Regions from separate parts of the Staphylococcus sp. GDH8C109P genome, predicted to be linked through region 2. Evidence: riboswitches for the same ligand, from Rfam matches in the RefSeq annotation. Region 2 holds a riboswitch; each other region holds the start of a gene.

Region 1 (11,354 bases), on a different contig from region 2:
TTTGACTTTGTCTATCCCTCGAACTGACATTCGAGTGAAACCCAAAATAGCTTTCATGAATCCAAAAACTGGTTCTACATCAATTTTTCTTGACTGTAGATTTTTTAGTTTCTGTTTCTGAAAGCTGCTGATTAATTTGAGATTTAAAATACTCCCAATTAAAATGCTTCATTATCTTCTTATTCGTTTTTGCATTGCTTTTCATACATCAATTTTTAAGTGGACATTTGAAACGATCATCACATTCGTACCATTTGAGTCATGTTATTAATTTTATAAAATAAGAACTTCATCAATATATTAGAGGGAATGAATTGTTTCAAATGAGGCTTTGCTTTTGTATTTTGATAAATATTCCAAACGATTTTGCATCGTGCTGACCCCCGGGGAAATGATATGAGTGAGAGACTACAGGCTCGAACCATACCCCAGGCAAGCATGCACGGTCAAAATCGTAAGTTTTTTATATAAAATGGACGTATCCATCATGTGTATTTATATTAAGTTATATCTTTTGGTTAATTAAAAATATGACTTAATATTAGTTGTATAAGTTAAATAATACGAAGTTTTTTTCTATTGTATTAAAACACATCACCTATAGAGATTTTGCAACGTGCTGACGCCCGGGGAAATGATATGAGTGAGAGACTACAGGCTCGAACCATATCCCCAGGCAAGCATGCACGATCAAAATCGTAATATATTAAATATAAAGAGGACCAATCCATATTAAGGATTGGCCCTCTTATTTTGAGAATGGGGATTTTTGTTCCACTCTCATTTTAATGCTTACTTCAAAATTTTGATTGTTTAAAAATTAAAATTAATAGAATTAAACCAATAATTACTCAAACGTTTCAGCTAGGAATGATTCAACTTGTTCAGGAGATTTAGCATTTGCCGAATGTAAATGGGCTAATTTTTCTCCGTTTTTAAAAACTAATAAACTTGGAATACCCATAACGTCATTTTCAGCTGCAGCGTCTTCCAATTCATCGCGGTTTACAGTGTACCAGTTATAATTGTTGTACTTTTCTACAATTGGGTCAATCCACATGTCCATTGCCTTGCAGTCTGGGCACCATCCTGCTTCAAACTTAACGATGACTGGCTCGTCACTTTGTACTGTATTTTTAAATTGATTATTAGTATTAATTGATTCCATAATTAGACTCCTTTATAAAAGATATTATTGTAAACATTATAACCGACAATTTGCAGTTATTAAAAAAATCAGCTTAATAATTAGAGCGTTTTTGTTATAAGTTTGTTATATTAGTGTTAACTAAGCATAGGAGGTCCTGAAAAATGATAAAATTTTACCAATATCCTAATTGTACAACTTGTAAAAAAGCTGCAAAATTTTTACAAGAATACGGGGTAAGTTTTGAACCTATCGATATTGTGCAACATACACCGACTAAAAATGAGTTTAAAGAAATCATTAATACTACAGGTATTGATATCAATAAACTTTTTAACACGCATGGCGCAAAATATCGTGAATTAGGCCTTAAAGATAAATTAAAAGACCTTTCCGACGAAGAAAAACTAGATTTATTATCCTCGGATGGCATGTTAGTGAAACGACCACTCGCTGTATTAGGTGATAAAGTAACAGTAGGTTTTAAAGAGGAACAATACAAGGAAACTTGGTTGTAAACACATTTTCTTTTACAATTCATTTTTAACAACTTTTGAGAATAATAACTATATACTTTGAAAATGTTTTGTGCGATGAATTGTGAAACATGAGAAGTATTGTAAAATCGATTAAATAGTTGATTGTAAGCCTTTCATATGGCATCATGAATATGTAAAAACATTTAGGAGGGGATTCTCGTGGCAGTACCAAGTGAATTAAAATACTCTAAAGAACATGAATGGGTAAAAATTGATGGAAATACAGTGACGATTGGTATCACTGAGTACGCGCAAAGTGAATTAGGTGATATCGTATTCGTTGAATTACCTGAAACTGATGACGATATTGACGAAGGTGAATCTTTTGGTAGTGTTGAATCAGTAAAAACAGTTTCAGAACTTTATGCACCTGTTTCAGGTAAAGTTGTAGAAACAAATGATGAACTAGAAGATAGTCCAGAATTCGTTAATGAATCACCATATGAAAAAGCATGGATGGTTAAAGTTGAGTTAAGTGATGAAAGTCAATTAGACGAGCTAATGTCAGCTGACCAATACTCTGAAATGATCGGTGAATAATATGAAATCAAACTCCACGATACGATATATCATGGAGTTTTTATTTTACCCTATGATGAAAGACTGAATTTCACTTCAATATTCAAGTTGTTTTTTGAAGTATAAATTACATTGAAAAATATCATTAGTAATACCATTGCTGATAAATTGAATATTCAATTATTAAGATTATAATAAGAATCTATAATAAATGTTTATGTTGCTAATGTCTGGTGTAGAACTAAATATAAAATTGAATTTACTATCACATTTAGAGGTGAATGTCATGGCGATATTAAACCAAGTTATCATTGTCGAAGGGAAAACAGACAAGAAACGGGTGAACCAGGTGATTGACCAACCTATTGAAATCATTTGTACTAATGGTACTATGGGGATTGATAAGTTAGATGAAATGATTGAATCATTATACGACAAGCAAGTTTATGTACTTGCAGATGCAGATGATGAAGGTGAAAAGATACGTAGATGGTTTAAAAAATATTTAAGTGAAAGTAAACACATTCACATAGACAAACAATATGGTGAAGTTGCGAGATGCCCTAAAGCCTATTTGTCAAAAGTATTAGCAAAGCATGGATTTTTAGTGAAAGATGAAGAAAAAGTAGCAAAAGCAAAATTAGATTATATTGCTGAAAGGGTCAGTTTATTAACATGAATGTACAGAATGAAACGTGTGTTAATGTTTTAGAACACGTAGATAAAGAAAAATATCTAATTTTTGGTTATACACCAACCTGTGGTACATGTAAAGTATCGGAACGAATGTTAGATATTGCGAATGAAATTTTAAAATTACCAATTACTAAAATAGATTTAAATTTCCATCCCGATTTTAGCCAACAACATGAGATACAATCAGTACCGATACTTATGCTTATGTCCAAAGGCGAAGAACAAAAAAGAATTTATGCATTTCAATCAGTGCCTTATTTGTTAGAAAATTTAAAATAATTATTGACGAATCTTTAGTACAATGGTAGGATTATGGATAATTAAATAATGAACTCTTATCACGAGAGGTGGAGGGATGTGCCCTATGAAGCCCGGCAACCGTCTGTAATAGAAATGGTGCCAATTCACATAAAGTAGATAAACTTTAGAAGATGAGAGAAGCGGGTATGCTTTCTCTATTCTTCGGTGAAAAGAGAGAGCATTTTTTAATTGAATGAGCAATACAAGGAGGAAACGGCAATGATTGAATTAAATCAAATCGTTAAGAGATATAAAACGAAAAAACACGATGTGTTAGCAGTAGATCATGTTGATTTAAGCATTCAATCAGGCTCCATTTTTGGTGTGGTTGGTTTTTCAGGCGCAGGTAAAAGTACTTTGATAAGACTTTTAAATCATCTTGAACAACCAACTTCAGGAGACGTCATCATTGATGGAGATACCATAGGGAACTTATCGAAATCAGAATTGAGAAAAAAACGTCAAAAAGTGAGCATGATTTTTCAACATTTTAATCTATTGTGGTCACGTAATGTTTTGAATAATATTACTTTTCCATTAGAAATTGCTGGTGTATCGCGCAGTGAAGCAAAAAAACGAGCGATGGAATTAGTGGAATTGGTAGGACTAAAAGGTAGAGAAAATGCCTATCCATCAGAATTATCAGGTGGACAAAAACAACGTGTGGGTATTGCACGTGCGTTAGCAAATGAGCCTAATGTCTTGCTTTGTGATGAAGCGACAAGTGCATTAGACCCTCAAACAACAGATGAAATTTTAGAATTATTATTAAAAATTAAAGAAGAAAGAAATTTAACGATCGTTATCATCACACATGAAATGCAAGTCATCAGACGCATTTGTGATGAAGTGGCAGTAATGGAAAATGGCCGTGTTATAGAACAAGGAAGTGTGTCAACTGTTTTTGAGAATCCTCAACATGAAGTAACGAAACGCTTTGTCAAAGAAGACTTAAATGATGAATTTGACGAATCCATTTCTGAATTGATTGATTTAGATGAAAGTGCTTATGTCGTACGTTTGAATTTTACAGGAAACAATACAACTGAACCATTAGTGTCATACATAACAAAGACCCATAATATTGATGTCAATATTCTTGAAGCAAATATTAAACATACTAAAGATGGTGCACTGGGCTTTTTAGTATTACATTTATTAGATGTAAATTCTGAAAAATTCGAAAAGTTCAAAAATGATTTAAGTGCACAACATGTTTCTGTGGAGGTGTTAAAGCATGGGTAGTTCATTCAGCGAGATTCTACAGGAAATGCTAACAATGCCTAATGTAAGTTGGGACGAGGTTTGGTTAGCTACATATGAAACAATTTATATGACAGTGATATCTACAATATTTGCTTTTATTTTTGGTTTGATACTTGGTGTGCTTTTATTTTTATCTGCTAAAAGTCAATCGCCAGTAGCTAGAGTGTTTTACAGCGTTGTATCATTTGTGGTGAATTTATTCAGAGCAATACCATTTATTATTTTAATTTTACTACTTATACCATTTACGAGTTTAGTACTTGGAACGATTAGTGGACCAACCGGTGCTTTGCCAGCACTAATCATCAGTGCAGCACCATTCTACGCAAGATTAGTGGAAATCGCTTTTAAAGAAATTGACAAGGGTGTTATTGAAGCTGCTTGGTCAATGGGAGCTACAACATGGACAGTAGTAAAAAAAGTGTTGTTACCTGAAGCAATGCCAGCGTTGATATCTGGAATAACTGTAACAGCAATTGCTTTAGTAGGTTCTACTGCAGTAGCTGGTGTGATTGGAGCTGGAGGTTTAGGTAACTTAGCATACTTAACTGGCTTCACACGAAACCAAAACGATGTCATATTCGTTTCTACAATTTTAATCTTAATTATTGTTTTTATCATCCAATTCATTGGAGACCAAGTTACAAATAAAATAGATAAACGTTAAGTTAAAGGGGACAATTATATGAAAAAATTATTTAGTTTAGCTTCAATAATAGCTTTAGCATTAATATTAGCTGCTTGTGGTAATGGCGGTGGTGGTAAAGATAAGACAATTACAGTTGGTGCTTCTCCAGCCCCACATGCTGAAATCTTAGAAAAAGCAAAACCAATTTTAAAAGATAAAGGTTATGACTTAAAAATTAAAACGATTAACGATTACACGACGCCAAATAAATTATTAGATAAAGGTGAGATAGATGCAAACTTCTTCCAACATACACCATATCTAAATACTGAAAAGAAAGATAAAAATTATAAAATCGAATCAGCAGGCAATGTACACTTAGAGCCCATGGCTGTTTATTCAAAAAAATATAAAAGCTTAAAAGAATTACCAAAAGGCGCTACTGTTTATGTTTCAAATAACCCTGCAGAAGAAGGTCGATTCTTAAAATTCTTCTCTGATGCAGGATTAATCAAAATTAAAAAAGGTGTTAAAACTGAAGATGCTAAATTTGATGATATCGTAGAAAATAAAAAAGATATCAAATTTAACAATAAACAATCAGCAGAATATCTACCTAAGATTTATCAAAAAGAAGATGCTGACGCAGTAATCATTAATTCAAACTTTGCAATTGATCAAAAATTAAGTCCTAAAGACGATTCAATTGTTTTAGAAAAAGCAAAAGACAATCCATACGCTAACTTGATTGGTGTCAAAGAAGGTCATAAAGACGATAAAAAAATCAAAGCATTAATGGATGCATTACAGTCTAAAGAAATTAAAGATTACATCAATAAAAAATATGATGGTGCAGTAGTACCAGCAAAATAATAGTGTTTTTAATAAAGAACCCTTTAACCACAATGGATATGGGGTTCTTTTTGTTTGTTTAAAATTAGAAAAAGGGCATAAAAAGTAGTAGTGCGTGGAATACGACATATAAAAAAATACGAATGCTTTAGGATATATTAACATGGTTGCACATTCTCAAATTTGTTCATAAATTTCTCATTAACAAATGTATTATACAATTGTATAGGGAGGTGTTACTCGATGAGTTTAATAATCTAAAGGATTGATCATTGCCTTTTGAGATGATGTTATATTTATTTGTTTTGCTTACAAGATGATTATAAATAGAAAAATTACATATTTGAATTCCACAGTTTTATGGCGTAAAATTAAATTATGTTTGAGTGAATTGCTTTAAAGCACGAAAATGTTGATGGTGTTTTTCGATACCACAATATCATTCAAACTGTGATAGGGAGAACTTAAAATGGGGCGTACTTTATATCAGAATATAGTGCGTCATTATATATAGTCATTCATACATATATCATTTCGCTATTGATGTATAAGTATGAATGTAAAATAGCCCGGATGTGGTATGGATTTGTAACTAAACTACTTAGTTATAGCAACGAATCTTTACCATTCCGGGCTTTATGTTTTGATAAGGGTAGAAATCAAATATTATATAACGACTGTATTGTCAAAATGCTTATATAAGCTTCTGATAAATATACAATCTTATTTTAATATGGTTTATACATAGAAAAATTAAAAATCATCGCTAGTAACATGTCCTAGTTTGTAGCTAATAAAGTAGCCTGATATTACTGTAATAATAGAAATAATCCAAGTGGAAACATCACTTGGCAAACCTGGAAATACTGCATACAGTGATCCTACAACAAAACCAATGATAAGTGCATAGGTTAAGTAAGTATAATGGTTTAAAAGGTATTGAATCAATTTACTAGAAAATAAGAAACCACAAATGATTCCAATACCTACGACCATTAAGATTGGTACAGCTTTAAAATTTAAAGACATAAATTCTGAAATTGAAAACATTACAGTACCATATACACCAAATACTAATAACATAAAGGATCCTGAAATGCCTGGTAGTAACATTGCACTAGAAGCACAAACACCTGCAATAAAATATTTAATAATAAGACCAGTTGATAATTCAAGTGTTTCTCCTGCATGTTTATCACCATTGTTTAACAAGGTGATCACTACAATGATTATAATACCCAGTAAAACGAGTAAATAATGAGATGTTTGAAATGTTTGTTTAACTCTTGCTGTATTTAATAAATAGGGTATGATGCCTGCGATTAGTCCAACAAATAAAAACATGGTTGGTACGGTGTGTTCACTTAAAAGGTAATTAATTACTTTGCTCAATAAACCAATAGCAATGATCATTCCTAATCCAATAGGAATCAGGAATTTTAAGCTTTCCCAAAACCTCTTTGAAAATATGCCGCTAATAGACCGTATGAAATCATCATAAATACCCAAAAGCAAAGCGATAGTACCGCCACTTACACCAGGAACTAAATCAGACGTACCCATTGCAAATCCTTTCCATAGATTTGACCACTTTATTTTTGACATACCAAAATCCTTTCTATCTAAAATATATTGAAAATGATAGCACAATTTGTCTTAGAACTATATTAAAAACAAAAGTTAAAATGAGTGAATGATTATAGAATGTACTTTGCTTATAATAGATAGATATAGGAATAAATGAGTTGAGAACATCATATCTTATATTATCAGTTAAAGAAATGATTAACGTACTATCAAAAATCATTGTATTTTGATAACAATTTTAATTTAGCACTTGAAAAGGTTTATATTCCAACACAACTGCGTTATAATTAGAAGGTGTAACAAGGGCTCAGTCTTTTGACTGTAGATTAAAATTATTATAAACTAGATAGGAAAAACATATCATATAATACGGAGGGAATATGTATGCCATCAACATTAGAAATTAAAGACCTACATGTGTCTATTGAAGATAAAGAGATTCTTAAAGGTGTTAATCTAACAATTAATACAGGAGAAATACATGCAGTAATGGGACCTAATGGTACAGGTAAATCAACATTATCATCAGCAATCATGGGACACCCAAGCTATGAAGTAACACAAGGTGAAGTACTATTAGACGGCGTTAACATTTTAGAACTAGATGTTGATGATCGTGCTAAAGCTGGATTATTCCTAGCTATGCAATATCCATCAGAAATCACTGGTGTAACGAATGCTGACTTTATGCGTTCTGCGATAAACGCTAAACGTGAAGAAGGCGAAGAAATTAATTTAATGCAATTCATTAAAAAGTTAGACAAAGAAATGGACTTTTTAGATATTGATCAAGATATGGCGCAACGTTATTTAAATGAAGGATTTTCAGGTGGGGAGAAAAAACGTAATGAAATTCTTCAGTTAATGATGCTAGAACCTAAATTTGCTATTTTAGATGAAATTGACTCTGGACTTGATATTGACGCATTAAAAGTAGTTTCAAAAGGTATCAATCAAATGCGTGGAGAAACGTTTGGTTCATTAATCATTACGCACTATCAACGACTATTAAATTATATTACACCTGATCATGTACACGTTATGTATGGTGGTAAAATTGTTACTTCAGGAGGACCTGAATTAGCGAAACGTCTTGAAGAAGAAGGTTATGAATGGGTTAAAGAAGAGTTTAATGCTGCAGAATAAGTCTTAATTCATATGAAAAATAATATTATAGATGAAGATTTAGGTTTTGATTTATACCGATGAGTTAAATCATACAATCATCAAATGGGAGGAAAAAAGTATGACGACTGAAACTTTAAACATTTCTGAAGCACAACTTGTTGAATATTCACAAGCCCATAATGAACCTTCTTGGTTAACTGAATTACGTAAAGAAGCGTTGCAATTAACTGAAACTTTAGAAATGCCAAAACCAGATAAAACAAAAATCACGAGATGGGACTTTGATTCATTTAAACAACATGAAACAACGGGTGACGTATATGAATCATTAGAAGAATTACCAAGTGAAGTTAGAGAGATTATTGATGTTGAAAACACTGAGAATTTGGTTATCCAACATAATAATACATTAGCGTTCACAAAAGTTTCTGATTCAGCTCAAAATGATGGCGTTGTCGTTGAAGGCTTAGCAGAAGCTTTGATCAACCATCCTGATTTAGTAAAAAAATATTTCATGAATGAAACTGTTACAGTTGATGAACATAGATTGACAGCATTACATACTGCATTGCTAAATGGTGGTGTATTTGTATATGTTCCTAAAAATGTAGTGGTTGAGCATCCAATCCAATACGTAGTATTACACGATGATGAGAATGCAAGTTTCTTCAACCATGTCATTATAGCTACTGAAGAAAGTGCTGAAGTAACTTACGTTGAAAACTATTTATCAATCGCAAGTGGAGAAGGTAACCAACTTAACATAGTTTCAGAAGTAAGTGCTGGTGCTAATTCAAAAATCACATACGGTTCAGTAGATTATTTAGATAAAGGCTTCACTGGCCATATTATTCGCCGTGGTGTTACTGAAGCAGATGCCACTATAAATTGGGCATTAGGTTTAATGAACGAAGGTAGTCAAATCATTGATAATACAACTAATTTAATTGGTGACCGTTCTGAAAGTGAACTCAAATCAGTGGTTGTAGGTACTGGTAGTCAGAAAATTAATTTAACTTCTAAAATTGTGCAATATGGTAAAGAAACAAATGGCTATATCTTAAAACACGGTGTAATGTTAGAAGGCGCGCAAACAGTATTTAATGGTATCGGCCATATTAAACACGGTGGTACGAAATCTATTGCGAACCAAGAATCTCGTGTCCTTATGCTATCTGAAAAAGCGCGTGGTGACGCGAACCCTATCTTACTTATCGATGAAGATGATGTAGAGGCTGGACATGCTGCATCCGTTGGTCGTGTTGACCCTGAACAATTATATTATTTAATGAGCCGTGGTATTTCTCGTCAAGAAGCTGAACGTCTCGTTATTCATGGTTTCTTAGATCCAGTTGTACGTGAATTGCCAATTGAAGATGTCCAACGTAAATTACGTGAAGTCATCGAATTAAAAGTTAATAAATAATAAATACTAAATACAATTGAATCCGCAGCAAATTAATATTAAGAGAATGTGATTGAACATTATTATAAAATGCTCAGATTAAATGAATTAATATAAGTTAGTTTGTTGTATTTCTTAAATTGCTACGGTTTCTTTATTGATTTTTTAAATTAAGAAAGGTCTGTGGATAATTTGACCCAATCACTAAATGTTAACGAAATATTAAAAGATTTTCCAATCCTTAACCAAAAAGTTAACAATAACCGCCTTGCTTATTTAGATACAACTGCTACTAGTCAAACACCAACACAAGTCATTGATGTTATAGCTGATTATTATAAACGTTATAACTCTAATGTTCATCGGGGCGTACACACACTTGGATCATTAGCAACTGATGGTTATGAAAACGCACGTGAAACAGTCAGACGTTTCATTAATGCAAAATATTTTGAAGAAATTATCTTCACACGTGGAACGACAGCTTCCATTAATATGGTTGCACATAGTTATGGAGATGCGAACATTTCTGAAGGTGATGAGATTGTAGTCACTGAAATGGAACATCATGCTAATATAGTGCCATGGCAACAATTAGCAAAACGCAAAAATGCATCTTTAAAGTTTATTCCAATGACAGATGAAGGTGAACTTACAATTGAAAATATAAAAGCGACAATTAATGATAATACAAAAATTGTTGCTATCACGCACGTTTCAAATGTACTAGGTACAATTAATGACATTAAGGCTATCACAGACATTGCGCATGAACATGGTGCTATCGTGAGTGTGGACGGTGCACAAGCAGCGCCACACATGGATTTAGACATGCAATCATTAGATGTTGATTTTTATAGTTTTAGTGGTCATAAAATGTTAGGGCCTACTGGTATCGGTGTACTTTATGGTAAACGCGCCTTACTGGACGAAATGGAACCGGTCGAATTTGGTGGAGACATGATTGATTTTGTTGAAAAATATGATGCTTCATGGGCTGATTTACCTACGAAATTTGAGGCTGGTACGCCATTAATTGCACAAGCGATTGGTTTAGCTGAAGCAATCCGTTATATTGAAAATCTAGGTTTTGATGCAATACAAGCACATGAACATGAATTGACGATGTATGCTTACGATAAGATGTCTGAAATTGAAGGTATTGAAATATATGGTCCACCAAAAGACAGACGTGCTGGTGTTATCACTTTCAATATGACTGACGTTCATGCACATGACGTAGCGACTGCAGTTGATACAGAAGGTGTTGCTGTTAGAGCAGGGCAT
Region 2 (11,354 bases):
TTATTTGCTACGAGATACTTATGTTTCTATCTCTATACTAAAGGAAATTATTTTTGTGCTATATTAATTGTTTGTCTGATATATTGATATGCTTCAATTAGCTGTTGTTCTTCCTGCTCATCCAATGCTATAGGATACCTTTGGACAATGCCATATTGGTCAACTAATGTTGGTAAACTATACGCCCCATCATCTAGCCCATATTCCTGACTGATTGATGTTAATGGCATAATTGTACGCTGGTTTAAAGCAATCGCTTGTATCAAAGCAGTCGTCACCTTGGAAATAGCTGCATTGGTCCACCCTTTTTGATAAAAAACATCCATTGAAACTTCATTTATAATAGACGTTATATGTGCCTTATCAATCGCTGGCGCTTGACTTAAAGCTTCATACTCTGATAATTCCATACCGTGAATACGTACTTTGCTCCATACAGGCACTGCATACTGACCATGTTCACCAATAACAAAGGCTTCAACATTTTTAGGATCAATTTGGTAATGCTGAGCGACAATAGTTTTGAATCTTGAACTTTCTAATGCTGTACCCGTCCCAATTATTTTATGCGATGGATAATTGACTTGATTGGCAAAATATACCATCGAATCTACTGGATTAGAAATTAAAATAATAATTGCTTCTTGCGTAACTTCAGCAATTTGCTTCATCACATTTTTTATAATGTCATGGTTATCTTGTGCCAATAATGTTCGGTCGCCATCGTTTTTATCTGTTTGTATACTTGCGGCAATAACTATAAAATCTGCGTCAGCTAAATCTTGGTACGCGCCTGCTTTAATTCTCACATGACTGATATTAAACAGTCCTTGTGAATGATTATGATCAAGCGCTTCACCACTTGCAATTTCTTCTTTGCTATCAATCAATACAATTTCTGAAAATAAATTCAAATACTGAACGTCTGTCAATACTTGACTGCCTACTCTACCAAGTCCAACAATTCCTAACTTAGACATGTCTAACCATACCTCCTCTGTTTGTTAAAACTTATATTCATAAATCAATGTTTTTATTTTTCATAAGGTATAACATCTTCATTATATTCTTTTTTAATAAACTTTTTCATATCTTCAGATTGTAAAACTTTTAGTAATGTTTGATATTTTTTATCATCTTTATGACCTTTTTGAACTGCAACAATATTGGCAAATGGTGATGATTTACCTTCTATTGCAATAGCGTCTTTGTGTGGCGTTAAACCATTATCAATCGCGTAATTAGAATTCATGATTACAGCTGCGCCTTCTTTACTTTTATAGGTTTTAGGTAAAAATTCTGCCCCTTGTTTATTGTTAAACTTGAGATTCTTTTTGTTTTCTACAATATCTTCAAATTTGGCATCTTCAATTTTGACACCTTTTTTAATTTTTATTAACCCTTTATCTACGAAAAATGATAAGAAACGTCCTTCTTCAGCTGGATTATTAGAAACATAAATTGTAGAACCATTCGGGATGTCTTTGATATCTTTATATTTTTTACTGTATACACCCATTGGTGTCGTAAATACTTTCCCTACTTCTTCAATATTATAATTATGGTCTTCTCTTTCAGCCTTTAAATAAGGCACATGTTGAAAGAAGTTTGCGTCCACGTCACCTTTATCTAAGAGTTTATTGGGTACTTTATAATCATTAACAACTTTAATTTCTAAATCATAACCTTTTTTCTTCATTTCCTCTTTCGCATGTTTTAGAACTTCACCATGAGGTGCTGGTGATGTAGCAATTGTAATCTTTTTATTCTCTTTATCTTTGGACGAACCACAAGCTACAAGTATTACAGCAAAACATACTAAAACAGTTAAACTAATGACCTTTTTCATAACATCTCTCCTTAACTTTATCTAAAAATAAAATTCACTCATTATGTAAAAAAATACTTTCTCTTAATAAAATAAAGAGAAAGTATGCACCTTCTCTTATCTTCGAAAGTAATCATTGTTACTTTCTGTGAATTAGCACCATTTCGTTAAACGATGGTTGCTGGGCTTCATCGGGCACGTCCCTTCGCCTCTCTAAATAAGAGTCAATCATATGTATTTGAGTTGTATTAATCCTAGCATTCCACTCATGTTTAGTCAATGAAATTTTAGAAAATTCTAATTTATTAATGATTAATCTAATATTAATAAAATTGTTCCATGTGAAACGAATACATTTACACTAAAAGTAGTGAACATTTAGTAACTCAGCTACTTAAAATAAGTAGAATTTTAAAATTACTAAACATAGTAAAAAAACGTCAATTCCATTAGAAATTGACGTTTTTTGCATACATTTTTTATAATCTTTTCTAATCATCATCAAATATGATTTTCAAAAAATATTATATTTTTATACAGAAAAACTTAATCTTGGAACAAATGTTTCAAAATGAATACGTTCTTCTGGAATTTCAAGTGCTTGTAAATTTAACATCATTGAATTTAAGAATGAACTTCCACCACAAATATAAATTTCTGTTTCATCATCAAGATATGCCTCTAAATCTTTTTTTCTATATAACCATCCTCATCACGTAAATGAGCATGAAATATACTTTTCTCTGATTTTGCGTTAATTGATTTAATTGTATCTTCAAAAGCAATATTATCACTATCTGAAGTTACCTGAATAAATGTAGCAGATAAATTAGCTTCAACAGCTTCTCTATACATTGAAACAAGTGGTGTTACACCTACGCCAGAACCTAAGAATAATTGTTTTTTATCTTTATTTACTAAACCAAAACCACCTACTGGTGCAGATAACTCTAATGTATCTCCAATTTTAACTTCGTCATGTAAAATCGTTGAAACTTCACCTTCATGTTCTTCTGTAAAATCTTTTCTTACACCAAATGTTAAATAATCACGATTTCCATCTACAATGGAATAATGTCTTTTAGCCTGATAAGGTAATTTCTTATTTGAAATATTTACAGTAATATACTGACCTGGTGTGAATTGACTTAAATCAATATCCTCTGATTGAATCGTAAATGATTTAATGATTTCTGTTTCTTTTTGAATATCAGTGACTTCAAACGGTTTAAATCCTTCCCAAGCCATTTGGCTATAAACTTCTTTTTCTAAGCCAATAAATGCGTCTGCGATTGCTTGATAAGCTTTAATCCATGTTTGAATAATTTCACTATCATCAGTCAATCCAGTTACTTCTTGAATCGCCCAAATTAAATTTTCACCTACAATCGGATAATGCTCAGGTTGAACTTGTAACGCACAATGTTTGTAGACCACTGGCATGATAACCGGAACAATTGGAGATAAATCATCAATATTATCAGCTGCAGCTAAGACAGCCATAGCTAGTGCTGAAGATTATAAACCTTTTTTCTGGTTCGTTTGGTTAAATACATTTTTCAATTCTGGATGCTCTTCAAATAACCTTTTATAAAAAATAGAAGTAATATTTTGTCCCTCGTCTTTTAGAAGTGGCACTGTTTCTTTAATTATTTTGATTTCTTCATTCGTTAACATAAAATCTCTCCTTAATAGTAATTTAAGATAGTTTAAGACAAAATAATTATATTAAATCACCTTATTCAAATAAATTACTAACATATTTATTATCATTTTAAGATATTAATGAAGCCTATCTTTAGCTTACTATTTATATCATTTTTGTAAAATCAAGTGTTTGGAAAAGAATGTTATGACTATAAAATTAGAGCGTATTTGCGGTTCTAGTATTTGTATATTAACAGATAGCATTGGGCCTAATGGTATTTCTAAAGAAGAAACTAATTTAGATTGTTGGATATATGATATTGCCCTTCAATAAAATTATGATAAAAAAGCTCTAAAAAATACTTTAAAAATAAAAAATAGCACAAAATAACAGTACTATGACCTAGTTATTTTGTGCTAAAAATGAATAACATATGCAAGCAGTTGTTTTAAAAGGATGACTTAAAACAGTCATTTTTCAAACACCTTGTAATAAAAAATCTATGCCACTTAAGTGTGACCAAGCTAAGTGATAGATATTTTTAATTTTAACTTGTTTTCTATTCTTTTTAATTGGCATATCTTATTTTATATTTTTTCTAGGAGCCTTGTTTTTAATAGGTTTTATTGGGCCACCAGATGCTTTCGAGCTAAACATTACACATTTACCCTTTAAATCTCTTATCCATCCATTTTCAAACCAACCTAAATGACTCCCATTAAAACCATATACTTTATTACATTGAAAATAAACGACTGCTCTACCATTAAAAAGATAAATATGGATATTATCTTCGGTATAGGCTGTAGCATCACCATTTTTGTCGTAAAAGTTCATTTTAAACCTTCTTTAATGCTTATTTTTATAGTTAAAAATATATTTTACAATTGAAAAATTCATTACAGTTAAAGCTATAATAATACTGTGAGTATTTGAAAGTTAAATTTAAAAACATTTTTTTATTTTAAGTGTAATCCACCACTCACGGGGAAGTAATGTCCTGTGTAAAAACTATCATCGTCATTCACAAAAAAGTTAACTGCACGAACAACATCTTCTGGTTTAGCTATTCTTTTAGCGGGTGTTATTTCGGCGATACTTTTAATAATCTTGGTTTGTGATTTAGTTCGGTCTGTTTCTATCATACCTGGACCAACAACATTCGAAGTGATACCATATTCACTCATTTCAAGTGCTACATATTTTGAAAAAGTACTTATTGCGGCTCTAGAACTACCATGATGAGCTACATTATTTGACGGTTTTTCACTAGATAATGATCCTATATAAATAATGCGACCATAATGATTTTGTTTCATAGTGCCTAAAACAGCTTTTGTCATATTAAAGGCTGCGCCCATATCTTCATTTAAATTTTTAGACATGTCTTCCCAAGTCATGTCTTCAATTGACATTGGTCTAAATAATGGACCAGCATTGTTTACCAAAATATCAACAGTACCGAATGATTTTAATGCTTCATTAACTACTCTCTGCGAGCCATCAATGGTTGTGACGTCAGCTTGCACAATAATGGCGTTGGAACCTAAATCTTTAATTTTTTCTTGGACACCTTCAACACTTTTTTCATCATTTAAGTAATTCAATACAATATTGACACCTTTTTCTGCTAAATTTATAGCAATAGCAGCACCTAGACCTCTACCGGATCCTGTAACAATCGCAACTTGATTATTTATAGACATATTTTGTACTCCTTTGATTTAAATATTGTATTCATTTCCCATAGATATAGATATTCTATTCCATGTATTAATTTGTGCAATTGTAAATATTAAATGGGCATATTCCTCTTCGTTATAATTTTCACGAACGCGATTATAGAGCGCATCCGGAACTTTATGATTAGAAATTAACGTAACATGTTCAGCTAATTCTAGTGCCAATTTTTCAGCGTCGCTGTATATATTAGTATCTTCCCAAGCATTTAATAAATAAATTTTCTTTTCGTCTATACCTCGTTTTCTAGCATCTGTAGTGTGCATGTTTAAACAAAATGCACAACCATTCAATTGAGAAACTCTTATTTTTATTAATTCTTGCAATTTGTTGTCGATTGTATTTTTTTCAATAATTTTTCCATTTCATACATTAATTCAATATTATCTGAGGCAATTTCTTCATAATTCATTCGTAAACTCATCTTATACACTCCTTATTTTTTAATGTAATTGATAGATACGTCTGTCATGATACTTAAATCTGTTTCTGTTAATTTTTGCTCTATAAGCTCTACTATATTTTGTAAATTTGATTCATCATTTTAATTAAAACGATGAATCGTTGGTGCATCTATATCTAACACGCCAATTATCGTATTATCTACAAATATAGGTAATACAATTTCTGATTTACTGTTTGAATCACAAAATATATGATTTGGATATTCGTAAACGTCTTCTACATTTATTAAATTACGCTGTGTTACAGCATCTCCGCATACACCAGATTCCAATTTTAAATGTGAACAAGCTGGTTGTCCTTGAAAAGGACCTAATAATAATTCTTCATTTTTTATAAAATAAAAGCCTAGCCAATTTACATTTGGTAAATTTGAATAAAGTAAAGATGAGATATTTGAAAAAATGGTAATAGGTTCTACTTCATCTTCTATTAAAGCTACTAATTGCTTAGCTAAACTGCCATAGTTTGTGGATTTATTAGTCATTATGATTACTCCTAATTTTATTCTTTATTTTTTATAAGATAATCTTGTACTTCTTTTTTATTCTTATAACCATTAGTGAAAAATACAGCCTGTGGTTTATCTAATTGATCATAATATGTGATTGAAAATATTGGTATTTAAGACAATTTCTATATGATTATCAGCAAAAAATTCTCTTTTTCTAATAAAAGTATAGAAGTATTTTCATTATCTTGCATACACGCTTTCATCAAAAGGGGGGGCATATGTCAATCGTTCCTCACTTTGAACAATTTTAATGCCACCTTGATACCCTTTTTACTTAATTTCTTTACTGCAAATATACTTACTATAGACCCACCTACAATTACAACATTATCATCCATATTAAAGTACTTCTTTATAAATTATATTTGTTGATAACATCATGATTACCTGTCACAGAGATTGTTGCACCAGTTATATAACTTGATTTTTCTTCACAAAGAAAATTAATGACACGAGAAATATCTTCACCATATTCTTTTCTTTGAATCTCAAAATGAGATAATTCATTTCTTTTATACTCAGCTATATTTTTTTCCTTATCATCACCTAAAATATCACCTGGACAAACTGTATTAAATGTTATTCCAAAACGCGCTTCTTCTTTTGATAAAGTTTGTGTTAATGATATGACACCTGTTTTTGCAGCGGCATATGCGCCTCGATATATCCAACCTGGTATATTTTGGCTTTGATCAAAACCAAATGTTATAACTCTCCCCCATTTATTCTTCCTCATAATAGGAATAACTTCTTTAACTAAAATGAAAAAACTTTTTAAATTACCGTCAACCATAGCATTCCATTCTTCATAAGTAGTATCGACAATGGTTTTCTTCCCCTTAATAAATGGTCCTGCATTATGAATTAAAATATCTAAGCGCCCCATAGTAGACATAATTGTTTGAATCATATTTTTTACATCATTTATTTTTGATACGTCTGCTTGGATTGCTATAACATTCACACCAAATTTATGCTTGATTTCATCAACTAATTTTTGTGCTTCTTCCTTACTTTTTCGATAATTAATAACTATATCAATTTCATTAGCAGCTAAATCAAGCGCTGTTTTCTTACCCAAACCTTTTGCACTACCAGTAATTAAGGCTACTCTTCTACACATAATTACACACCTTATTCTAATTATTTATTGATTAAAGTTAAAAATTCATTTCTTGTATTATAATTTTTATGAAATAACCCATGTACAGCTGAAGTGATTGTAGAAGATTGTTCTTTCTTGATACCTCGGCTACACATACACATATGTTTAGCTTCAATCACTACCATGACACCTCTAGGTTCTAACACCTCATTGATTGCTTGTGCAATTTGAGTTGTTAATCTTTCTTGTACTTGAAATCTTCTCGCATATCCTTCGACTACTCTAGCAATTTTTGATAATCCAGTTACCTTTTCATTAGGTATATAACCAACATGAACAACACCATAAAATGGAGCAAAGTGATGTTCACACATTGAATAGAATTCTATATCCTTGACCAAAACCATGTCGTCTTGTTTAACATCAAACGTTTTTGCTAAATGCGTTTTAGGATCTTCATTATACCCTTCTGTATATTCTAAAAAAGCTTTAATAAAACGATAAGGGGTATCGATGAGACCATCTCTATCAGGATCATCTCCACATAATTCTATGATGTTTCTCACACTTTCCATTGCAAGATTCATCTGTCTTTTTTTCTCTTCAACATTATTGACAAAATTACTTGAGATAAGATCATTTACTTTTTCTTCCAAATCTATATCTTCCATATCTACACCACTTTTTAATTATTATTTATGATCACAAATTGCTTGCTTAAGCTTGCCTTTATTATTTATCTAAATAATAGCAAAAACAAACGTTCTGCTTAATAAAATATAGATTTTCAAATAATTGATTAACATTGAAATTAAATTATTCGGGTAATAATTTAATAACTGATTAATATATAACATCGTTTAAATTTATTTTTTGACGGTTATTGGAGGAATTAAGATGAAAAATGTAGGCATTATTGGGGGCCTCGGACCTGAATCAACAGTGGACTATTACCAATCTTTCATTCATAAGTACCAAGACAGAAAAAACAGTAAAAAAACACTTCCTGAGTTATTTATTAATAGCATTAATATGTATAATATTTTTGAATATATTAATAACAATCAATTTGAAGAATTAGCAAACTATGTAGGAAATGCAGCAAAAAAATTAGAAGATATTGGTGCAGATTTTATAATTATAGCTGCAAACACGCCACATATAGTATTTAATGAAATTGAAAAAATGGTAAATGTACCAATGATCAGTATCGTAGATGCAACATATGAATGCGCAGATGAAGAAAACTTACAATCATTAGGTCTTTTAGGAACTAAATTTACAATGGAACATGATTTTTTCAAAAAACAATTCACCAAAAATAATAAGCATGTTGTCGTACCTAATGAGAATGAACAACAACTAATACACCAAAAAATTGTTGATGAATTGGAAAATGGTATTGTAAATCAAGAAACTAAAGAAGACTTTCTAAAAATCATCAGTCGAATGACAAAAGAAGACAATATTGATGGTTTAATTTTAGGATGTACAGAATTACAAATGCTTTTTGATAAAAATGATTTTAATATTCCAATTTTAGAAACAATGGATATTCATGTAAATAAAATGGTTGAGGAGGTTTTTAAATGAGAGAATTAATTGGTCAATGTGAAAATTGCCATAAAGATGTTTTTTGTTTAAATGGTTTTTTAAATGGCGTGCATAAAAATAATCATTTGTATTGTTTTGAATGTATTGATACTGTCAAATAATTATTTAATTAAACACTTTTTCAAATACTTGTGATGTCAATAAAACATGATTAAATATGATTAATAACAAAGTATATTCATCGCATCAATTTGATAAATTAAAACGTAAAATGGCTAATTTCTCCAGAATTCTTAAAAGTATTGCACCTAACGATTCATAGCGTTAATATTTTAGCCTACTATCAATAATAAGTTGAAATCTCGATAATTAAGAAATAGTATTAAATCTTTACAACCAGCCTAATATTAGACTTTAAAATTATTAAGCGACTTCTGAATAATAAGAAGTCGCTTTTAACATGTCGCATGATAACCTTATGAATTTTTATAGAACCGTAATTTCTATTGTAATAATAACGTTCACTTTACTGTTATGCATTTTTCAGTTAGTTGAGTTACTGATTTTATATTCACTGCTGTTAAGACAAAATCAACTTCTTGTTCAACTTGACTTATTACTCAAATATGACCTCTAGGTGGTGCTCAAATAATTTTCATAAAATCCCAGAAACTAAATCTATATCATTTTTCTTTGACATTAGTTTTTAAGTTATATCATAAATAAATTGTTTTGTTAGCTCCCATTTTTTATCTGCCACATGTTCAACAAATCTTGTATCATGTGAGGTAAATAAGATAATTCCTGGGTATTTATTCATAAACACTTCTAATGCTTCTAAAGTTTTAATGTCTAAAAAATTAGTTGGTTCATCTAAAATTAACATATTCGCTTTCGTTGAAAATAATACTGCTAACGATAATTTCGTTCTTTCCCCACCACTCAAAACATTACAAGAACGCTCAAGTGCTTCATTTAAACCCAAGTTATTTAAAATAGCCCTACTGAATGATTCTGATGAATCCGTTTCATCCATTAAATATTGCAACAATGAAACGTCACGCATGTCTTCATAAGCAAGTTGACGATAGTATGCCATTTGCACTTTAGGAGAACAATCGATCCCCTCTATTTGGTGGTAAATAGCTTCAAGCAAAGTTGTCTTACCTACACCATTTGCACCTACGAGTGCTATATTTTTGCCATATGGTATTTGGAAACGTACTTGTGTTAGCAGTTTTTGACTTCCTTTAATCAATGTTAGATTTTGTGCAATGATTGGATAATTATTATAGATATCATAAATTTTTTTTTGTGGAAAATTGAATTCATGATAACTTTGTGGTTTTTCAACTTCTTCCAAATGTTCCATTCTTTTTTCAATATGCTTAGCTTGTTTTTGAGCAGCCTTCTCAACCGTGCCTTTTTGTTTTGATGCACTTAAACGATCTGGTGCTATACTTTTATTTTTTTGTTTTGATGATGCTTGTCCCATTTGTTGCGCTTGATTTCGTTTAGCTTTACTGGCTTGGGACAATCTTTGTTTTTCACTTATATACTGTTCATATTGACGTTGGTGTTCTAACTGTTCTTGTTCATATTGATTTTGATACTGTGTGTAATTACCTTTAAACACTCTTATTGTGCCATCTTCTTGTATATCCCAAATTGTGTCAGCAATTTGGTCTATAAGTGCTCTATCATGACTTACTATAATTAAAGTACCATAATAATATTTTAAAATATTATTCAGATAATCTTTACCAATTTTATCCAAGTGATTTGTAGGTTCATCTAAAAGTAATATCGGACTATAATTTGATATGACATTAGCCAATTTATATTTTGCTTTTTCACCACCACTCATACTGTCGGTTGTATGCATAGGGATATGGAGTTCACTCATTAAACTACCGTCTAATGTGTTAAAATCATTTTCCATATCCATGTTAAGCTGTTCAAAATATTGAATTTCGCCATCCGTTTCAACCGTTCCAGATTCTGGTTTTGTTTTTTGAGCAATCATATTTAGTAATGTGGTTTTGCCAGTACCATTACCTCCAATAAGTGCTATTTTTTCAAATTGATAAGCATAAAGATTTTCAATATTAAGGGATCGAAAATCTGTCAGCTTATGTTTAATTTGGTTAAATTTAATTGTGTATTTTTCCATTTTTATACACTCCTTGTATATTTAAAGGACGTGTACGCAAAAAAATGAGACAGGCTACTCCCGTCTCATTCACATCACACTTTCAAATATCTAAAGTTTATTACTGAAGTTTTAGTATTTAAAAGTGCTTATTATTCCTATCAAAGGATAAAAAATGACATACGTCACCCTATGAGTGTGTATTGCGGACAAGCCTTTTTGAATTAATTTAATTTTGTATTCAAAAAGGGTTATCTCAGTCTCATAGAAGCAGTCATTTTAATCCTCCTCGCTTAATAAAGTACTATCAATATAACATTTCATTACTCTTTTTACAATATCTAACTAAGA
Region 3 (11,354 bases), 340 kb from region 2:
CAGGGAAATGATATGAGCGAGAGACTACAGGCTCGAGCCATATCCCCAGGCAAGCATGCACAATCAAAATCGCAAGTAATTCATATAAAAAGGACCAATCCATTTTTTTCATATGGATTAGTCCTTTTTTTGAGCATAGTTTGATATGCAACCTTTATATTAATTATTTTTTTCTTCAAATACTAAATTTTCAAATGCTTCTCTTACTTGAGGTACAGACATCCCTACTACGACTTGCACATTTTTCCCACTTTTTACTAAACCATGTGCCATCTGTCTATGAGTAAAGTAACCACTATCTTCAACTTTATTGACGTCATTCACTGTCAATCTTAGACGCGTCGTACAATTTGTAACATCTTTAATATTTTCTTTTCCACCCAGACCTTCTAAATAATATATTGCTTTATCTTCAAACTCATTTGTTGAACCAGTTTTTTTAGTACCTTCTGCTTTACCATCCTTGTTTTTATAATCATCTTTACTATATAATTTCATATCCTTGTCGTCTTTTTTACGTCCAGGAAGAGGAATATCAAATTTAACAATTAAAAACTTGAATAAAAAGAAATAAATTGCTGTAAAACCTAAACCAATTACAATTTGAATCACATAAGTTAACCAATGATTCTGTGCCAAAGGTATCCAATTCGTAGCAAAGAAATCTAATAACCCTCCGCCAAAGTTACCTACTAAGCCAAAACCATACATTAACGTATCCATTGTTGCTGCTAAGATTGCATGTAAAACGAATAAATAAGGTGCTATAAATAAAAATGTGAACTCTAATGGTTCAGTGATGCCAACAACAATCGCTGTCAATGTTGCTGGAATTAACAATGCTGCAATTTTCTTTCTATTTTTTTTTGGCGTCGTTGCATACATTGCGAGAGCAATACCAATTGAGCCGAAGACTTTCCCATTACCTTGTAACATAAAACCATACGGGAACAATTCTTTTAATGGCTCTTTACTTTTAGCAAATTCATTTACATGTTCAAACCATTCAGCTTTCAACCCATGATTCACAACAACAGGACCTACTTCTATTGGCGCATAAATAAAATGATGTAATCCAGTTGGTATCAATACTCTTTCTAAGAAATGATACAACCAAACACCTATATAACCAGACCCAATAATAAAACCTTGCAATGAAGAAATACCGTTTTGTACCGTTGGCCATACGATACAAGTAATTAAAGCAATCGGTAACATGACAAAAAATGAAATCGTCACTACAAATGTCAAACCTTGAAATACACCAAGCATTTCAGGTAATTTTTTGCTATAAAATCGATTATGTATCCATGTCACAATGCTTGAAATAATAATACCGCCTAGAATATTAGTGTCTAATGTTTCTATACCAGCAATCGCTTTTAACCCCGTTACATTTTCCACACCTTTTTCCAAATTTGCTCCGAATGTGTGTGGCCATTGCGTTAATATGGCATTGATAAAAGTATTAAACATTAAATATCCCATTAATGCTGCTAATGCTGCATGTCCAGGTGCTTTTTTAGCCAAGGATAAAGGTAGTCCAACAACAAACACCACTTCCATGTGATTAAATATTGTCCAACCACCAGACTCTATCACTGACCATATTTTGAACCAATTCGTACCTTCTTCTGCAATACTACCCATTATTGAAGGATTTTTAAATAGCGTCGCTAAACCGAGTACAATACCAAAAAATGCAAACATCAATACAGGTACAATCATTGCACTCCCAAATCTCTTTATTGCGTTCATATAAATTTCCCCTTTCTTTCTAAATTTCTGAAATTATACATTTATAATTATAAAGTGCTTATCAATTCGAATGATTAATATCAATTTATCTTCGATTTTATAGTAAACGCTTACATACAAACAATAGTTTGACGCTATTACGAACAATTTTGTACAATAAGATTATATTTTCAAAACATGAAAATTTTTTCAAAATTAGAGGTGAGAGCATTGCTTTTAGATGAACGTATTAACAATAATTTTAATAAATTAAATGAAAACGACCTACAAATCGCTCATTTTATAAACACACATATATCAGATTGTAAAACAATGAAAATACAAGACCTAGCGACTTATACACATGCATCAAATGCAAGTATCCATCGTTTCACTCGTAAGTTGGGGTTTGATGGCTATAGTGATTTTAAATCATATTTAAAATTTGAATCTGAACAAGTTCATCAATTACCTTCTGACTCTATGAACGCTTTTAAGCAAGAAATTGAAAATACCTTCACTTATTTAGAGCGTATTGATTACGACCTAGTGACAGACAAAATATATCAAGCTGAAACGGTATACTTATATGGCACAGGTGTAGCACAAATGAACGTTGCGCAAGAAGCTCAAAGAATTTTATTAACCATACATAAAAATATTATTGTGCTACACGATGTACATGAATTTAAAATGGTATTAAATAAAGCTTCTGATAATGATTTATTTTTTATTATTTCTTTATCCGGAGAAACAGATCACTTATCTGACATAACGAATTTACTGCAACTGCGTCAAAAGTATTTTATTTCTATTACTACGCTCCAAGATAACACATTAGCTCAAAAAGCAAATTATAATATTTACGTTTCAAGTAATACTTTTTATTTAACAAATGGCATCGATTATTCCAGTTTTATCAGTTATCATATATTTTTTGAAACGGTACTGCGTAAGTTTAATGAGCGCAAACAATAGGGTCAATTTACACATAATAATTAATCTATAAAAGAAAAGAAGGCTGGACAAATTAATTGTCTCAGCCTCTTAGTTTTACTACCTTTTTTATTGAGTTCGGTTGAATTAATATAATGATTTTATTGTTCCTCTTCATATGCTTCTAGCGTTGTTTGAAGCTTATCAAATAACATTTCAAAACCATGCGCAGTGGAATCATGATATTCCTTTTTCTTTTGCTTATATTCTAACGATGTCAGTCTACGTTCTCTAGGCACATAAGCTGTGTAACTAAAAATCATTTGGGTAATACCTGGCTCTCTTTCAAACATCTCAACTTCGATGGTATCTTCAGAGTCACTTAATTCAGGCATACCTATAGTCATAACAATATATTCATTTGGGTTCAATGTAACATATGAACCCTTTACTATATTCTCTTTTCCTTTACGTACATCAATAATTTTATAGCCACCGTTTTGTACAGCATCTATTTCTATTGATTTATTCGTTCGTTCAGTTGTCATAAACCATTGTTTAAGAAATCGTTGCTCGGTCCAAGCTTGATATACTAATTCAGGTTCAACTTTAAAAAGTCGTTCCAATTGAATTTCTACATTTTCATTTTCCACATTGTATCTAGCCATGATTGTTCACCTACTTTCACTCTTATTACTATTCTAACTCATTATACTAGACTTCTAAACAATAATACTATGAAATCCAACTTCCCTTTATTTTCACTATAAAAGTGACAGCCTATTTATTCTATCGTTATTAGTCAGTAAACGTCAAAATTTTACCCTTTTTTATTTAAAATGCTCAATTTTAAATATCGCATCATTTCTTAAAAACAGGGCAGTCAGTCTATATTCAAATGGTATAAACCAATGCCCTTTCTTATAATCAATTTTTTTTATTTAATCTTGGTAATCTAAAGAAGATTGCAATTAGTCCACAAACACCTAGAATGATAGGATAAATAGAATATGGCATTAACGAAATTGGTGAAATAGATGCCACACCTGCTGCTGCTATAACTTGCGGACTATAAGGTAATAAGCCTTGAAAACAACTTGCAAACATATCTAAAATACTTGCAGATTTTCTTGGATCAATATCGTATTCGTCCGCTATTTCTTTAGCCAAGGGCCCTGCCATTAAAATCGAAATTGTATTATTGGCAGTTGAAATATCAGCTGCACTTACAAGTCCTGCTATGCCTAATTCTGCACCACGTTTTGATTTAACCCTATTGCGTACAAAATTCAATAACCAAGTTATACCACCATTATGTTGTATCAATGCTACAAGTCCGCCAATTAATAGTGCAATAATTGCAATATCTTCCATGCCAACAATTCCTTTTGAAATCGAACTAAGCAAGCCTGACCAACTAAATGACCCATCAACTAAGCCAATAATAGCAGATAATACAGTGCCACCAATCAATACGATAATTACATTGATGCCTGCAAGCGCTAAAATCAGTACCAATAAGTATGGAATAACTTTAATAAAATTGTAATCATATGATTTTGTTGTATCTATCTGAGCACCATGAGTTAAAAACCATAGCGCTATAACAGTAAATATCGCGCCCGGTAATACAATTTTTATGTTCACTTTAAACTTATCACTCATTTTAGTCTTTTGAGTACGTACTGCAGCAATTGTCGTATCAGAAATCATTGATAAATTATCACCAAACATTGCGCCACCTACTACAGTAGCCATTGTAATCGCTGCAGAGACATCCGTCGTCTGACTTAAACCAAAGCCAACCGGTGCTATTGCTGCAACTGTACCTACTGAAGTACCCATTGAAAGTGATACAAACATACAAATGATAAATAATCCGACGATAATTAGGTTCTCAGGTATGAAAGATAGTCCTAAATTAACCGTTGACTTGACTCCACCCATATCTTCAGTGGTTTGAGAAAATGCACCCGCAAGTAGAAATATTAACATCATCAAAATAATATTTGAATGTCCTGCACCTTTTGTAAACACATCTACTTTTTTATAAAATGTTTCTTTTCTATTCATCAATAAGCCCGCGATAGATGCAATAACGATTGCAACATTAAGTGGCATTATTGAAAAGTCACCAGTAATAACGCCCACACCTAAAAATATACCAACAAATATAATAAGCGGTACAAGCGCCCATGCATTACCTTTTTTATTTTCCGCCATACAAAACCTACTTTCTTTATCATTACTTTAATAATCAATCATTTAATATATTTACCATAAAAAATAAAAAACTCTTTTCTTGTAGAAGAAAAGAGTAAATCATTACATCTTTAATCTTATCTTCTAGCATAAATTATGCTACTGGAATTGGCACACGCATCACCATGTTGCCGAAGTTTCAAAGGGCCAGTCCCTCCACTTCTCTAGATAAGCTATTTTATTTATTTTATAACAGTACACTATTCATGCAACTTCGTCAATTATATATTTGTAATATGAAATGATACCTAAACTCAAATATTATTCTGTTGGCCTAACAATTGTAAATGTATCACCAATTGATGCATAATCATTTCCGGCTAACCGGCAAACGGCTTCTAGTGCTTGCGCATTTATCTTACTGTCCTCAAAATACACATCTTCATTAATATGAAACATTAATACCTCACCAATAATTAGATCTGATCCCTCTTCAGCATCTCCTAATGGAATCATCTGCTCTAATTTACATTCCATACGTATTTTCGCTTGCTCAATGCCAGGTACAGATATAAGTTCCGAATCGACAAGGGTTAATTCTGTGCGATCTAATTCATTTTCTCTACGCTCCAATGGTGCAGCTGTGCGATTAATTTGTTCTACATTTGTTTCATCAGTAATATGCACTACAAAAGTTTCAGTCTCTTCAATATTAAGCGAAGTGTCTTTACGCTTGCCTTTTGAACGTCCTGTAGAAATCATAATCATCGGTGGTGCACTATTTACTACGTTAAAGAAACTGAACGGTGCCGCATTTAACTTGCCATTTTTATCTTGAGACGTAACAAATGCTATCGGTCTAGGTATGATACTGCCACTCAATAATTTATAGTTTTGCCTTTTAGACAATTGACTTGCTTTAAAATGTTTCACTGAAATTCACTTTCCTTTCATAAATAAAAAGTGGCTATGTCAAAATGTCAGTGCGTAAACCTTTCATTTAAGCACTAATCACTTTGAAATAGCCATCTATCAAATTAATCTAATTGTGTGCCACCGGTAACGCCATATACTTGACCGGTTGTGTAACTTGATTCATCAGCTGCTAAATGAACATACACGCCAGCTAATTCTACAGGTTGACCTGCTCTACCAAGTACTTCTTTTTGGCCAAATGTCGGAATTTTCGATTGTGGTTGTCCACCTGATATTTGAAGTGGTGACCAAAATGGTCCTGGTGCGACACAATTAACGCGGATACCTTTAGCACCTAATTCTTCAGACAAGCTTTTAGTCAACGATATGATTGCAGCTTTTGAAGCTGCATAATCATGTAAAATAGGACTAGGATTATAACCTTGAACAGATGATGTTGTCGTAATTGTAGCACCTGGTTTCAGATAATCGATTGCTTTTTGTACTGTCCAAAATATTGGATACACATTTGTTTCAAAAGTTTCAGTAAATGATGCTGTATCAAAGTCTTTAAGCGTATCTCTGTATTGCTGATGACCCGCTACGAGTGTAACATTATCTAAACCACCTAACGCATGATATGCACGCTCTACTAACTCATAATTGAATTGTTCATTACGTAAATCACCCGGTATTAGCACAGCTTTTTGTCCAGCCGATGCAATAACTTCTTTTACTTCTTCAGCATCCTCTTGTTCTGATGGCAGGTAATTAATCGCAACATCAGCACCTTCTTTAGCATAAGCTATCGCAGCAGCCCTACCTATAGCTGAATCTCCACCTGTTACTAACATCTTTAAACCTTTCAATCTACCATAACCAATATATGAAGTTTCTCCACAATCTGGTTTAGGGTTTAAATTTTTTTGTAAACCTGGAACAGCTTGTTCTTGTTTTGGAAAATCTGCATTTGAATATTTCGTTCTAGGATCTTGAAACGCCATGGCATAATCCTCCTCAAAAATAATGATTATAATTATTTTGTACCCAAATTAAATCGTCCATAACATAGCTATTACTTTAAGATTCATTTAATAATTTCTGTACAAATGTTACGAAGTAATCTGGTACTTTTTCTAAAATACGTTCGTCGGGATCATATTTGGGATGATGTAAATCATACTCACTATTCGAGCCAATAAAGACAAATACACTTGGATACTTATTGGCAAAACCAGAAAAATCTTCGCCAATCGTTAAGGGCTGTTCCATTATATTCACATTATAACCCACTTGTTTAGCAACGTTGATTGCATCATCTGTTAATTTTTCGTCATTGATAACCGCACCTGGCAAACGGATATATTCTGTTTCAATTTCAACATCAAATACTTCTGCCAGTCCATTGCCAATTTCTCTTAACCTTTTTTCAATGAATGTACGAATACGTTCATCAAAACTTCTCACTGTACCTTGTACATAAGCTTGATCTGCAATAACATTCCATGTGTTACCACAAGAGACTTCTCCTATCGTTACCACGGCATTATCAAAAGCAGATAAATTTCTGCTAACGATAGATTGAACGCTATTGATTAATTGACCTAACACAACGACTGGATCATTGCCTTGTTCAGGTTTTGCTGCATGCGCACCTTTACCTTTAATTTTAAATTCAAAACGATCTACAGAAGATGTCACAGCACCGGATTTCACTGCAAATAAACCTATATCCATAGTAGGATAATTATGATAACCTAGCACTGCTTTTGTACCATCAATGGCACCTGACTCAGCTAATTTAACAGCACCATAGCCTAGCTCTTCGGCAGGTTGAAAAATAAAACGTACCCTACCCTTTAATTGACCTTCAATTTCTTTTAATCTTGTAGCTACTGCTAAAATACTGGCCATATGGATATCATGCCCACAAGCATGCATAATGCCTTCATTAGTTGATGTGAATTCATGTACAACTTCTTCATTGATTGGTAATGCATCAATATCTGATCTAACAGCAACAAATGAATCTCCTTGTCCTACTTCTGCAATCAAGCCAGTTTCCAAAGGTATATCTAAAATTTTAATTTCATAACTCTCTAAAATACGTCTTAATCGTTTCGTTGTTTCATATTCATCATCCGACAATTCAGGAAACTGATGAAATGTACGTCTCCACTTTACATAATCTTCATATTGTGGCATTACATGTCACGTCCTTTCTAAATTTATAAAACGTTTTAAAAAATAATATAGTATTGTTACAATCACTACTCCGAGCGCTAAATTATTAGAAATTAGGATAAGCACCATCGTTAGTATTACGATGAAAGCGTTTATTAATGGCGCTTGGCGTATAAAAGGTATTGTGCGTCGATCAAATGTATTCAACGAAATGGTAATGAGTACAGTAGCTAAAACAGCCATTGGAATATGTCCTATAATTTCACCAAAAACAAATAAACTTACCAGTAAAAAACTACCGGTAACAAACGTCGAAACTCTCGAATTTGCACCCATTGTCACATTAAAACGCGATTGCCCAACAAGCGCACTTCCACCATAACCGCCAAATAACCCTACTACAAAATTAGCTATACCTTGACCTATCGATTCACGATTTTTATCACTTGTTGTAGCAGTTACTTCATCCATCATACCTGCTGTTAAAGTCGTTTGAACAATTGCAACAATAGCCATCATTAATCCATATAACAACGCAGGTAATAAGAAATTAACATTTAATATTTCAGTAGGGATACTTGGAAAAGGCAGTTTAATATGTATTGAAGATAAATCATGCACATATTTAATATCAGGCTTTAATATCCACGAAAATATAGTCAATATTATGATTGATATTAACGGTGCAGGTATAATTTTGATATATCGATTACTCAACCAAATAATTAAAAATGACATGATTGCAACACTATACGTTGCCATAGAAATCCCCAAGATATTCTTTAGTTGAGATGTGAATAATAGTATTCCTAAAGCATTCATAAATCCAATTACTACACCTACTGGTATCAATGCTAGCCATTTATTAACTCGAAAATATCCCAATATAACTTGAATGATTCCCATAAATAATGTAGCTAATATGACTGCTTGCATCCCATGACTTGCTGCTAAAGGTGCTACGACTAATGATACACCACTACTTGGCGCTGAAACCATCAGGGTTCTATTGCCAGTCAAGCTGAGTACGAGCATCATCAAACCAGTACTTAACATACCGATTGTTGGGGTTACGCCTGCTATAAATGAAAAAGCAATTGCTCCAGGTAGCAATGCCAGTGCAAGTAATATACCAGTAAGCATATTCTGTACTATGTCGCCTTTCCATTGATTAATATATTCAGCGTTACTCACACTATATTTCACCCCCAACCCCTTTAGTTACTATACTATCATAATTGTCAAAATATTTTATTAACTTACCTTTTATGTACTCTTAGATTTTACGTTTAGGAAGTATGTATATTACATAAATATATAAAATGAAAATAGAGCAAGGAACAAATCAATATTGTTGATTTCATTCCTCGCTCTATCTAATGTCAAAAGTCTTAAAAATTCATTTTAATTACAGTTTCACTTTTAAAGTTTTATGCGATTATCAAATAGTACCTTGCCATCTTTAATCACTCTTTCTGCGTGATTAATACCATAATGATAAGGAATATATTCATGATTCGGTGCATCCCAAATTACAATATTTGCTTTATCACCCTTATTGATGGTACCTGCATCAACATTAATCGCTTTAGCTGCATTCACTGTCACTGCATTCCAAATTTCATTTGGGGATAATTTTAATTTTAATGCTGCAATAGACATCACTAATTGTAAATTATTAGTCACACAGCTACCTGGATTGAAGTCAGTAGCTATGGCAATAGCGCCGTCGTTATCTAACATACCTCTTGCATCTGCATATGATTCCTTATCAAGATAAAAAGTTGTACCTGGCAGTAATACCGCAACGGTATCACTATCTTTCAATTTTTGTTTGCCTTTTTCACTAGATGCTACCAAATGATCTGCAGAGATTGCATTTTCATCAATTGCAAGTTCTAAACCACCTAATGGATCAATTTCATCTGCATGAATTTTAACATCAAAGCCTTGTTTTTTAGCCGCTTCCATATAAGCTTTAGATTCTTCTACAGTGAACACACCTGTTTCACAGAAAATATCAGCAAAGTCAGCATACGGTTTAACTTCTGGCAATAAATCTATCATTTCTTGTAAGAAAGCTTGGTTAGACTTCGCATCCTTTGGTACAGCATGTGGCCCAAGGAAAGTATGTTTCATGTCTAAATTATATTTTTTTGCTAATCGGTTTGAAACACGCAATTGTTTAAGTTCATTTTCTTTATCTAATCCATAACCACTCTTACTTTCAACTGCTAAGACACCGTGTTGTAACATGGTTAATAGGTTTTTTTCTGCTTTTTCAAAAAGTTCGTCTTCTGTCGCTTGACGTGTAGCTTCTACAGTAGATAATATGCCGCCACCTTGTTCAAGTATTTCTAAATAAGAGACATCTTGACGTTTGAGTGACATCTCATGTTCACGTGAGCCACCATGTACGAGATGCGTATGTGCTTCTACTAATGCAGGTGAAACGACTTTTCCTGAGGCATCTATTGTCTCATTTGCTTCATAAGCCTCAGAATGTTCACCAGCATAAACAATCTTGCCATCTTGCACAACTACTGTTCCATTTTCAATAATGTTTAAATCATCTAATTCTTTGCCTTTTAAAGGGCGATTGGTAGCCTTCGGTAAAATTAGTTGTTTAATGTTTTGAATGATTAAGTCGTTCATTTTTTATCTCCTTTCCCTGTAATCATTGGAATGTGAATACCTTTTTCATTTGCTACATTAATCGCTGATTCATATCCTGCATCAGCATGTCTTACTACTCCCATACCCGGATCTGTAGTTAATACTCGTCCTAACCGTTTGTCTGCCCTTTCTGAACCATCAGCAACAACTACCATGCCGGCATGTAATGAATAACCCATTCCAACACCTCCACCATGATGGAATGAAATCCAAGATCCACCTGCTGCAGTATTGATTAACGCATTTAATATTGCCCAGTCTCCTACAGCATCTGATCCATCCTTCATGCCTTCAGTCTCACGATTAGGACTAGCTACTGAACCTGAATCTAAATGATCTCGACCAATTACAATTGGTGCAGAAATTTCACCTTCACGTACAAGTCTATTTAATGCCAATCCCATTTTTGCACGTTCTCCATAACCTAACCATGCAATTCTTGAAGGCAATCCTTGAAATGCAATTTTCTCTTGTGCTAAATCTAACCAACGAATAAGTTTTTCATTTTCAGGAAATAGCTTTCTCATTTCTTCATCTGCACGTTCAATGTCTTTAGGATCTCCGCTTAATGCTGCAAACCTAAATGGTCCCTTACCTTCACAGAATAATGGTCTGATATATGCTGGCACAAATCCAGGAAAATCAAAAGCATTTTTTAAGCCGTCATTGTATGCGACTTGTCTTATATTATTTCCATAATCAAA

The links. Region 2 has a riboswitch for S-adenosylmethionine ahead of KA867_RS03980 (MetQ/NlpA family ABC transporter substrate-binding protein). Riboswitches for the same ligand answer to the same signal wherever they lie in the genome.
Region 1: linked by a shared signal. The riboswitch ahead of KA867_RS01465 (methionine ABC transporter ATP-binding protein) and the one ahead of KA867_RS03980 (MetQ/NlpA family ABC transporter substrate-binding protein) in region 2 are both predicted to bind S-adenosylmethionine.
Region 3: linked by a shared signal. The riboswitch ahead of KA867_RS02415 (Na+/H+ antiporter NhaC family protein) and the one ahead of KA867_RS03980 (MetQ/NlpA family ABC transporter substrate-binding protein) in region 2 are both predicted to bind S-adenosylmethionine.

Annotation. Positions count from the first base shown of each region.
Region 1 is NZ_JAESMX010000001.1:272,698-284,051, forward strand. It holds partial or broken gene KA867_RS01435 (transposase) at 1-256, opposite strand, end outside; gene KA867_RS01440 (thioredoxin family protein) at 848-1,168, opposite strand; gene KA867_RS01445 (arsenate reductase family protein) at 1,312-1,665, shown strand; gene gcvH (glycine cleavage system protein GcvH) at 1,846-2,226, shown strand; gene KA867_RS01455 (toprim domain-containing protein) at 2,492-2,884, shown strand; gene KA867_RS01460 (thioredoxin family protein) at 2,881-3,180, shown strand; SAM riboswitch class I at 3,234-3,339, shown strand; gene KA867_RS01465 (methionine ABC transporter ATP-binding protein) at 3,421-4,446, shown strand; gene KA867_RS01470 (methionine ABC transporter permease) at 4,439-5,134, shown strand; gene KA867_RS01475 (MetQ/NlpA family ABC transporter substrate-binding protein) at 5,153-5,968, shown strand; gene popT (polyprenyl-phosphate transporter PopT) at 6,701-7,552, opposite strand; gene sufC (Fe-S cluster assembly ATPase SufC) at 7,919-8,680, shown strand; gene sufD (Fe-S cluster assembly protein SufD) at 8,781-10,088, shown strand; gene KA867_RS01495 (cysteine desulfurase) at 10,260-11,354, shown strand, end outside.
Region 2 is NZ_JAESMX010000009.1:444,402-455,755, forward strand. It holds gene KA867_RS03975 (lactate/malate family dehydrogenase) at 48-980, opposite strand; gene KA867_RS03980 (MetQ/NlpA family ABC transporter substrate-binding protein) at 1,034-1,849, opposite strand; SAM riboswitch class I at 1,943-2,052, opposite strand; partial or broken gene KA867_RS03985 (globin domain-containing protein) at 2,361-3,505, opposite strand; gene KA867_RS03990 (4-fold beta flower protein) at 4,059-4,313, opposite strand; gene KA867_RS03995 (SDR family NAD(P)-dependent oxidoreductase) at 4,436-5,182, opposite strand; partial or broken gene KA867_RS04000 (carboxymuconolactone decarboxylase family protein) at 5,201-5,640, opposite strand; gene KA867_RS04005 (GAF domain-containing protein) at 5,761-6,165, opposite strand; gene KA867_RS04010 (SDR family oxidoreductase) at 6,545-7,315, opposite strand; gene folE (GTP cyclohydrolase I FolE) at 7,336-7,968, opposite strand; gene KA867_RS04020 (aspartate/glutamate racemase family protein) at 8,195-8,890, shown strand; gene KA867_RS13505 (hypothetical protein) at 8,887-9,012, shown strand; gene msr(A) (ABC-F type ribosomal protection protein Msr(A)) at 9,558-11,024, opposite strand.
Region 3 is NZ_JAESMX010000009.1:100,785-112,138, forward strand. It holds gene KA867_RS02400 (alpha-glucoside-specific PTS transporter subunit IIBC) at 160-1,758, opposite strand; gene KA867_RS02405 (MurR/RpiR family transcriptional regulator) at 1,969-2,715, shown strand; gene KA867_RS02410 (SRPBCC family protein) at 2,835-3,341, opposite strand; gene KA867_RS02415 (Na+/H+ antiporter NhaC family protein) at 3,601-4,896, opposite strand; SAM riboswitch class I at 5,010-5,110, opposite strand; gene KA867_RS02420 (flavin reductase family protein) at 5,197-5,808, opposite strand; gene KA867_RS02425 (SDR family oxidoreductase) at 5,913-6,794, opposite strand; gene KA867_RS02430 (amidohydrolase) at 6,871-7,995, opposite strand; gene KA867_RS02435 (SulP family inorganic anion transporter) at 8,002-9,168, opposite strand; gene hutI (imidazolonepropionase) at 9,397-10,629, opposite strand; partial or broken gene hutU (urocanate hydratase) at 10,626-11,354, opposite strand, start outside.